One region of the Streptomyces sp. 4F14 genome, then DNA from elsewhere that is predicted to be linked to it. Evidence: riboswitches for the same ligand, from Rfam matches in the RefSeq annotation. Region 1 holds a riboswitch; the other holds the start of a gene.
What was found. A riboswitch is a leader RNA that binds a small molecule or an ion and turns the genes downstream of it on or off. The one in region 1 is predicted to bind S-adenosylmethionine.

Region 1 (4,383 bases):
CAAGTCGGGCCCGACATATGCCACAAATGCCACGCAAGAGACGCGCACTTTGGCTACTTCTTGTCGGGTGTAAGGCAGAAATCAAGGGCTTCCGACTTGCGGGGCAAGAGCCAAACGGAAGCGGGTTCCCCAACCTTACCTCGTTCAACCACACAGAATTGCCCCCTCCGCTTCTGCACGGAGGGGGCAATTCTGTGAACAATGGGTAATGTCTGTTACCTACGGTTACTACCGGCTGGTAATGACATTAGGTCAACCGGAGAAATCAGCCTCCGGCGACCGCCGGGATGATGGAGACGCCGGCGCCGTCGGGAGTCGCCGTCTCCAGCCCCTGTTCGAAACGGACGTCGTCGTCATTGACGTACACATTGACGAACCGCCGCAGCTTGCCCTGATCGTCCAGGATGCGCGCGGAGATGCCCGTGTGGTTCTTCTCCAGGTCCGCGATGACCTCCCCGAGGGTCCCGCCCTCGGCGGCCACCTCGGCCTGCCCACCGGTGTACGTACGCAGGATGGTCGGGATACGAACGGTCACGCTCATGCGAGGCCAGCCTCTCGGAAGGAGTCCAGGGTCGGGCGGATGGTGGCGGTGAGGCCGGTGCCGGCGACCGCGTCGAGCGTCTTGAGGCCGTCACCCGTGTTGAGGACGACCGTCGTGAGGGACGGGTCCAGCAGCCCGTTCTCGATCAACTTCCGGGTGACCCCCACGGTCACACCCCCGGCGGTCTCCGCGAAGATCCCCTCCGTCCGCGCCAGCACCTTGATCGCGTCGACGATCTGCTCGTCGGTGACGTCCTCGACGGCGCCGCCGGTCCGCCGCGCGATGTCCAGCACGTACGGCCCGTCCGCAGGGTTCCCGATGGCCAGCGACTTCGCGATCGTGTCCGGCTTCTGCGGCCGTACGACGTCGTGCCCCGCCTTGTACGCGACGGACACCGGGCTGCACCCCTCCGCCTGCGCCCCGAAGATCTTGTACGGCTTGTCCGCGACGAGCCCCAGCTTGATCAGCTCCTGGAGCCCCTTGTCGATCTTCGTGAGCTGCGACCCGGAGGCGATCGGTACGACGAGCTGGTCCGGGAGTTCCCAGCCGAGCTGCTCGCAGATCTCGTACGCCAGCGTCTTGGAGCCCTCGGCGTAGTACGGCCGCAGGTTGACGTTGACGAAGCCCCAGCCCTCGCCCGCGGAGTCGCCGATCAGCTCGGAGCAGAAGCGGTTGACGTCGTCGTAGTTGCCCTCGATGCCGACCAGCTCACCGCCGTAGACCGCGGCCATGACGATCTTGCCCTGCTCCAGGTCGTGCGGGATGAAGACGCAGGAACGCAGGCCCGCGCGAGCCGCTGCCGCGCCGACGGCACCGGCGAGGTTGCCCGTCGAGGAGCAGCTGAGGGTGGTGAAACCGAAGGCGCGCGCCGCTTCGAGCGCCTGCGCCACGACACGGTCCTTGAAGGAGTGGGTCGGGTTGCCGGAGTCGTCCTTGACGAACAACTTGCCCTGCTCGACGCCGAGTTCGGCGGCGAGACGGTCGGCCTGGACGAGCTTGGTCCAACCCGGGTTGATGTTCGGCTTGTCGGCCACGTCCGCCGGTACGGGGAGCAGGGGGGCGTAGCGCCAGATGTTGGCGGGGCCCGCGGCGATGCGCCGCTTGAGTTCTTCGGGGTCGTACGAAGAGAAGTCGTACGCGATCTCCAGCGGCCCGAAACACTCCTCGCACGCGAAGAACGGGCCGAGGGGGACGCGGTGACCACACTCGCGACAGCTCAGCGCCGCGGCGGGACCGAGGTCGACAGTGGTCGTGGCGATGGTCTGCACAGCCATGGAGGCGAGGCCCTTTCTCCTCATCTTCCTCACGACGCATCTCGCCGTGAGACGGATTTGGCACCTTCCCTAGCCGGGAGCCTCGCTGCGTGATCACGCACGAGACCGGCTGGAGGGTTGCCGGGGCTTCATCGGGCCGTATCCCTCTGCCCCTCTGGATGAGCGGTATGAAGTTATGAGTGGAGCTGTCCGCGGGCGGCCCCCGACATGCGATGGTCACCAGCGTTGTTCAAGACTGTAACCGAAGGCCACGACAGTTGAGATAGTCGTCCGAGGCGCGAGATGGATCACACTGGGCAGTGTGACCGTGACAGTGAGGAGCCGCTGACTGTGCTGGAAGAAGTCGAGCGCTGGCTGGCCACCCGCTCCTGGTCGGTGACCGATCGCCCCCTGCACCGGATCATGGCCGCGAAGCGGGCCTCCGGGCGGACCGTCTCCGTGGTCCTGCCCGCGCTGAACGAGGAGGCGACGGTCGGTGACATCGTCGCGGTCATCCGCCACGACCTGATGCTCCAGGTCCCGCTCGTCGACGAGCTCGTGGTCGTCGACTCCGGCTCCACCGACCGTACGGCGCAGGTGGCGGCGTCCGCGGGGGCGCGGGTCGTCCACCGCGACGCGATCCTCCCGCGCATTCCCGCACTGCCCGGCAAGGGTGAGGTCCTGTGGCGGTCCCTCCTCGCCACCACCGGCGACATCGTCTGCTTCATCGACGCCGACCTGCGTGACTTCTCCTCCGACTTCGTCTCCGGCATCGTCGGCCCGCTGCTGACCGATCCGGACGTGGACCTCGTCAAGGGCATGTACGACCGCCCGCTCGCGGGGGCCTCGGGTCAGGGCGGCCGGGTGACCGAGCTGATGGCCCGCCCCCTGCTGAACATGCACTGGCCCCAACTCGCGGGCTTCGTGCAGCCGTTGGGGGGCGAGTACGCCGCCCGGCGCAGCCTCCTGGAGCAACTGCCGTTCCCGGTCGGGTACGGGGTCGAGCTGGGCATGCTGGTCGACGCCCTGCATCTGGTGGGCCTCGACGCGCTGGCCCAGGTCGACATCGGGGTCCGCAAGCACCGGCACCAGGACGGGCAGGCGCTGGGGCGGATGTCGGCGGCGATCTACCGCACCGCCCAACTGCGGCTCGCCCGGGGGCACTTGATCCGGCCCTCCTTGACCCAGTTCGAGCGGGGGGAGGACGGGTTCGAGGCGCGGACGTACTCGGTGGACACGGAGGAGAGGCCGCCGATGGTGGAGGTGGCGGAGTACGCGCGGCGGGAGGTGGCGTGAGGGGGCGTGCGTGAGGGGGCCTGCGGGGCTGGTCCTGGGGGGGCTGGTCCTGTGGGGGTAACCGGGTAGTACCTGGGTAGGGCATACCCCGGTGTCCCATGCCACGTATACGTTCCGAACGTTTGAGCAGCGCGGCGCCTGGCTAGGTTCAGGCGTATGACGTTCGGTGCTTCGCGTGTGCTCGTCGCCTCCAACCGGGGCCCCGTCTCCTACTCCGTCGGCGACGACGGCACGCTCCACGCCAAGCGCGGTGGCGGCGGTGTCGTCTCCGGGCTCTCCGCGATCGACCCGGACTCCGGCGCGCTGTGGGTGTGCAGCGCCCTGTCCGACGGCGACCGCGAAGCCGTACGGCGGGGTGTGGGCGAGCCCGGGACGCGGATGCTCGACATCCCGGCCGACGTGCACGCCGACGCGTACAACGGGGTCGCCAACTCCGTGCTCTGGTTCGTGCACCACATGCTGTACCAGACGCCGCTGGAGCCCGTGTTCGACGCGGAGTTCCGGCGGCAGTGGGCGTCGTACGAGGCGTACAACCTCGCGTTCGCCGAGGCGCTCGCGGAGGGGGCCGCCGAGGGGGCGGCCGTACTCGTGCAGGACTACCACCTGTGCCTCGTGCCCGGGATGCTGCGCGCGCTGCGGCCCGACCTGCGGATCGGGCACTTCTCGCACACGCCGTGGGCCCCGCCGGACTACTTCGCGCTGCTGCCCGACGACATCCGTACGCAACTCCTGACCAGCATGCTCGCCGCCGACCGGCTCGGGTTCCTCACCCGGCGGTGGGCCGACGCGTTCGCCGCGTGCTGTCCCGACGGGACCGGGTCGACCGGGATCGGGGTGCATCCCCTCGGCGCCGACGCGGACTTCCTGCGCGAGCGCGCGGACCAGGCCGACGTACGGGACCGGGTCGTCTCCCTGCGCGAGGAGATCGGGGAGGGGCGGCTCGCCGTCGTCCGCGTCGACCGGACCGAGCTGTCCAAGAACATCGTGCGGGGGCTACTGGCTTACCGGCACCTGCTGGATACCCGCCCCGAATGGCGTAACCGCGTGGTCCACGTGGCTTTCGCGTACCCCTCCCGGCAGGACCTCAAGGTGTACCGGGACTACATGGACGAGGTCCAGCGGGTCGCCGCCGAGATCAACTCCGTCTACGGGACGGCGACTTGGACCCCCGTACTGCTCCATCTCAAGGATGACTTCGCCCGGTCCCTCGCGGCGTACCGGCTCGCCGACGTCGCCCTCGTCAACCCCGTCCGGGACGGCATGAACCTCGTCGCCAAGGAGGTGCCCGTCGTC
Region 2 (4,383 bases), on a different contig from region 1:
CGCGCCAAGCTCAGCGAGTCGTACTACGGCGAGGACAGCCAGATCGCCAAGCCGACCGCCGAGGAGTACAAGGAGATCACGAGCGGCCACGGCCACCACTGATCCCAGCCAGTCAGCTGTAACGCCACAGAGGGCCCCGTCCGAACCCCGGACGGGGCCTTCGCGCTGCCCGGGGCTGGATAGGGTGTGCAGTGACTCTCCCTACGATTCTCAGGAGCGGCTTCATGAGCGCTGTGACCCCCGCTGGAGGCGACACCGCGGCGGCCCGTTCCTGGCCCGCCGTCCTCAACGCCCTGCTGTCCGGGCACGACCAGAGCGCGGACGCGACCGCCTGGGCCATGGACCGCATCATGCGCGGCGAGGCGACGGACGCTCAGATCGCCGGGTTCGTGGTGGCGTTGCGGGCCAAGGGCGAGACGGTCGAGGAGATCACCGGGGTCGTCCGGGCGATGTACGAGCACGCCAACACGATCGAGGTGTCCGGCCGGACCGTCGACATCGTCGGCACGGGCGGGGACGGCGCGAAGACCGTCAACATCTCCACGATGTCCGCGCTCGTCGTGGCCGGCACCGGTGCGAAGGTCGTCAAGCACGGCAACCGCGCCGCGTCCTCGTCGTCGGGCGCCTCGGACGTCCTGGAGAAGCTCGGCGTCAACCTGGAGCTGACCCCCAAGCGGGTCGCGGAGGTCGCGGAGGAGGCGGGCATCACCTTCTGCTTCGCCGTCAAGTTCCACCCGGCGCTGCGCCATGTCGCCGCCGCGCGCGGCCAGTTGGGCATCCGTACGGTCTTCAACGCGCTCGGCCCCCTCACGAACCCGGCCCGTGTGAAGTCCCAGGCGGTAGGGGTCGCCGACCCCCGCATGGCCCCGATGATCGCGGGCGTCCTCGCGGACCGAGGGAACTCCTCCCTGGTCTTCCGGGGCGACGACGGCCTCGACGAGCTGACGACCACCGCCACCTCCCGGGTCTGGGTGGTCCGGGACGGCAAGGTCACCGAGGAGCACTTCGACCCCCGGGACGTCGGCCTCGGCCTGGTCCCCGTCGAGGCCCTCCGCGGCGCCGACCCCTCCTACAACGCCGAGGTGGCCCGCAACCTCCTGAACGGCACCCAGGGCCCCGTCCGCGACGCGGTCCTCCTCAACTCGGCCGCGGCCCTGGTCGCCCTGAACCCCGGCACCGGCACCCTCGCCGCCCAGCTCCGCGAAGGCATGACGAAGGCGGCGGAGTCGATCGACTCGGGCGAGGCGAAGCGGACGCTGGAACGCTGGGTGGCGGCGACGAACGCGTAGGAGTTCTGAGGGAAAAGCGGCGCGAGCCGCTTTTTCTTCTTGTACGGGTGTCCCGCGATCCGGACAGAACTTGCGCCCCCGCGATCACCTCGTCTACTTTTTTCGCCAGGTCATGAGTGACAGTCATCAGGCCCCGGCCGACTGTCCGGCAACCCTCCGTCCGTGGCGGGGTGCCCCGGGTGAAGACCAGGCCGTGGGCAGCGAGGTCCACGGCAAGCGCGGACCCTCCTGAGACCGGGGGTCCTGGTCGTCGAGGAGCCGTCGTGTCTGTCGCCACCCTGCCTGTCTGCGCCCCCCTGGACGTCCTGGGCCGAGACGTCACCGTCCCCCTGGTCACCGGCGGCGAGGTCACGTACGCGGCCCTCGACTACGCGGCCAGCGCCCCGGCGCTCCAGCGCGTGTGGGACGACGTCGCCGCGTACGCCCCGTACTACGGCAGCGTCCACCGCGGCGCCGGTTACCTCTCCCAGCTCTCCACCGACCTCTTCGAGGCCGCCCGCAAGACGGTCGCGGAGTTCCTGGACTGCCGCGAGGACGACGAGCTGATCTTCACCCGCTCGACGACGGACTCCCTGAACCTGCTGGCCCGCGCGGTCCCCGCGAACTGCCAGGTGTACGTCTTCGAGACGGAGCACCACGCCTCCCTGCTCCCCTGGCAGCACAGGGACGTCACCTACCTGGACGCCCCCCGCACCCCCGAGGAGGCGGTGGCGACGCTGGGCCGGGCCCTGTCGGAACGCGACCCGGCCGCCCCCGCCCTCGTCTGCGTGACCGGCGCCTCGAACGTCACCGGCGAGCTGTGGCCGATCCGCGAGCTGACGGCGACGGCCCACGCGCACGGCGCCCGCATCGTCCTGGACGCGGCCCAGCTCGCCCCCCACCACCCCGTGTCGGTGCGGGACCTGGACGTCGACTGGATCGCCTTCTCGGGACACAAGCTGTACGCCCCCTTCGGCGCGGGCGTCCTCGCGGGCCGGACGGACTGGCTGCACGCGGCCGAGCCGTACCTCGCGGGCGGCGGCGCCAGCCGGAAGGTGAGCCGCGCGGCGGACGGCTCGGTCGAGGTCGAGTGGCACGAGAACGCGGCCCGGCACGAGGCCGGTTCCCCGAACGTGATCGGCGCCTACGCGATCGCCTCCGCGTGCAAGGCGCTCACGGAGGAGGGCTTCGGCAACCTCGTCGCCCGCGAGCACCACCTGATCGGCAAGGTCCGTGCCGGCCTCGCGGACGTCCCCCAGGTCCGCGTCCTGTCCCTGTTCGGCGACGACGCCCCCCGCGTCGGCGTCCTCTCCTTCGTCGTCGACGGCTGGAACAGCTCCCACTTCGCCGCCGCGCTCTCCGCGGAGTACGGCATCGGGGTGCGCGACGGCCTCTTCTGCGCGCACCCGCTCGTCAACCACCTGCTGGGCGCGACGGCCACCGCGGCGGGGGAGTGCGGCGAGGCGACGTCCCTGAACGCGATCCGGGTGAGCTTCGGCGCGGGCACGCCGGACGAGCACGTGGACCGGTTCGTGACGGCGGTACGCGAACTGGTGACGCTGGGCGCGAAGCTGACGTACCGGACGGAGAACGGCCGCTGCGTGCCGGCTGTCTAGGAGTCCAGGCCGATCGCGAACGCCGCCTCCAGGTCGTGCTGGGAGTACGTCCGGAACGCGACGTGCGTGTCCGTCGCCTCCACGCCGGGGATCTTGCTGATCCGGCCGGGGATGACGTCGGCCAGGTCCTCGTGCTCGCGCACCCGCACCATCGCGACGAGGTCGTACGTCCCGGTCACCGAGAACACCTCGCTGACACTCTCCAGGGACGCGATCTCCTCGGCGATCTCCGGAATCCGGTCCACGCTGGTCTTGATCAGGACGATCGCGGTGATCACGACTGGTTCTCTCCCTCGGGGATGCGTGCTGGGGCGGCCTCAACTGTAGTCGTACGGGTGAATCGCGCCCACGCGTACAGGAACCCCAGCGTGAACCCGACGACGTGGGCGAGGTAGGCGACTCCGGGGCCCGTGGAGGCGCGGTTCGCGGCGATCCACTGGAGGGCCGCCCAGAAGGGGAGGACCAGCCAGGCGGGGAAGCGCAGGGGGAGGAAGAAGAGGAACGGCAGGAGACTGGTGACGCGGGCCCGGGGGAAGAGGTAGAGGAAGGCCCCGAGGACGGCCGAGATCGCTCCGGACGCCCCCACGAGGGACTGTGCGGAGTCGGCGCCCGCAGCCGCGTACCCCAGGAGGGCCAGGCAGCCGCAGCCGAGGTAGAAGAGGGTGAACTCGACGCGCCCCATGCGTTCCTCGGTCATCGCCCCGAAGACGTAGAGGAAGAGCATGTTGCCGAGCAGGTGGACCCAGCCGCCGTGCACGAACAGCGCGGTCAGCGGGGTGAGCGCGGCGCGCGCGGACCCCTCGAAGAGGTCGGCGGGCACGACCCCCCAGCGGTGGTAGTAGGCGCGCTGCGCCGCCGCCAGCGCCTCGCCGGCGCCGTACGCCGGATTCAGTCCGGACGCGGGGCCGAGGGCGAAGACGGCGCAGCACGCGGCGATCAGCGTGTATGTCACCGGCGCGGCGGGGCGCCACCTGTCGATCATGGCTACAGAGCATGACGCAAGCGGATACAACGGCTCATATCGCCTCGCCGTCGTGGACGGGCGGGCGGCGGGTCCCCGCCAGGCCGTAGGGTTACCGCCACACGCACCGGGGCACGCCCCCGGCGCACGGCCCAGAAAAAGGAGCGGACGGTTCCGATGACGGTTACCCTGCCGACCGCCACCACCCGGTGGCGCTGCACCCTCTGCGGAAACCTCACCCGGTTCGACGTGACCCGCTCCTCGAAGGTCGTCGAGTACGTCCACCTCGACCTGGCCGGAGAGCCGAAGGTCGAGGAGCGCGAGGTGGTCAGTGAGACCATCGAGTCGGTGCGCTGCCGCTGGTGCAACGCAGTCGATTCGGTGGAACTCGTGGACAGGCCGGGCGCCGACTCCTGACAGGGAGCGGCCCCGCACGGCAAGTGGGGTGTGACGGATGGCGGAGACCACGGGCGAGCCGGGCGACGGCGCCGCCGAGGTGCTCGACCGCCCCCTGCCCGACGGGGTGCGCCGCAGGGTC

Region 2: it holds a riboswitch for S-adenosylmethionine, as region 1 does, so the genes downstream of both, ACLZOT_RS03075 (aminotransferase class V-fold PLP-dependent enzyme) here and thrC (threonine synthase) in region 1, are expected to answer to the same signal.

Annotation. Positions count from the first base shown of each region.
Region 1 is NZ_JBLRVY010000015.1:20,431-24,813, reverse strand. Features, by position in the region: gene ACLZOT_RS25430 (MoaD/ThiS family protein) at 266-541, opposite strand; gene thrC (threonine synthase) at 538-1,815, opposite strand; SAM riboswitch class I at 1,833-1,980, opposite strand; gene ACLZOT_RS25420 (glucosyl-3-phosphoglycerate synthase) at 2,146-3,090, shown strand; gene ACLZOT_RS25415 (alpha,alpha-trehalose-phosphate synthase (UDP-forming)) at 3,247-4,383, shown strand, end outside.
Region 2 is NZ_JBLRVY010000002.1:173,101-177,483, forward strand. Features, by position in the region: gene ACLZOT_RS03065 (cytochrome b) at 1-102, shown strand, start outside; gene trpD (anthranilate phosphoribosyltransferase) at 225-1,289, shown strand; SAM riboswitch class IV at 1,398-1,514, shown strand; gene ACLZOT_RS03075 (aminotransferase class V-fold PLP-dependent enzyme) at 1,553-2,884, shown strand; gene ACLZOT_RS03080 (Lrp/AsnC family transcriptional regulator) at 2,881-3,162, opposite strand; gene ACLZOT_RS03085 (rhomboid family intramembrane serine protease) at 3,159-3,866, opposite strand; gene ACLZOT_RS03090 (hypothetical protein) at 4,023-4,262, shown strand; gene ACLZOT_RS03095 (NYN domain-containing protein) at 4,300-4,383, shown strand, end outside.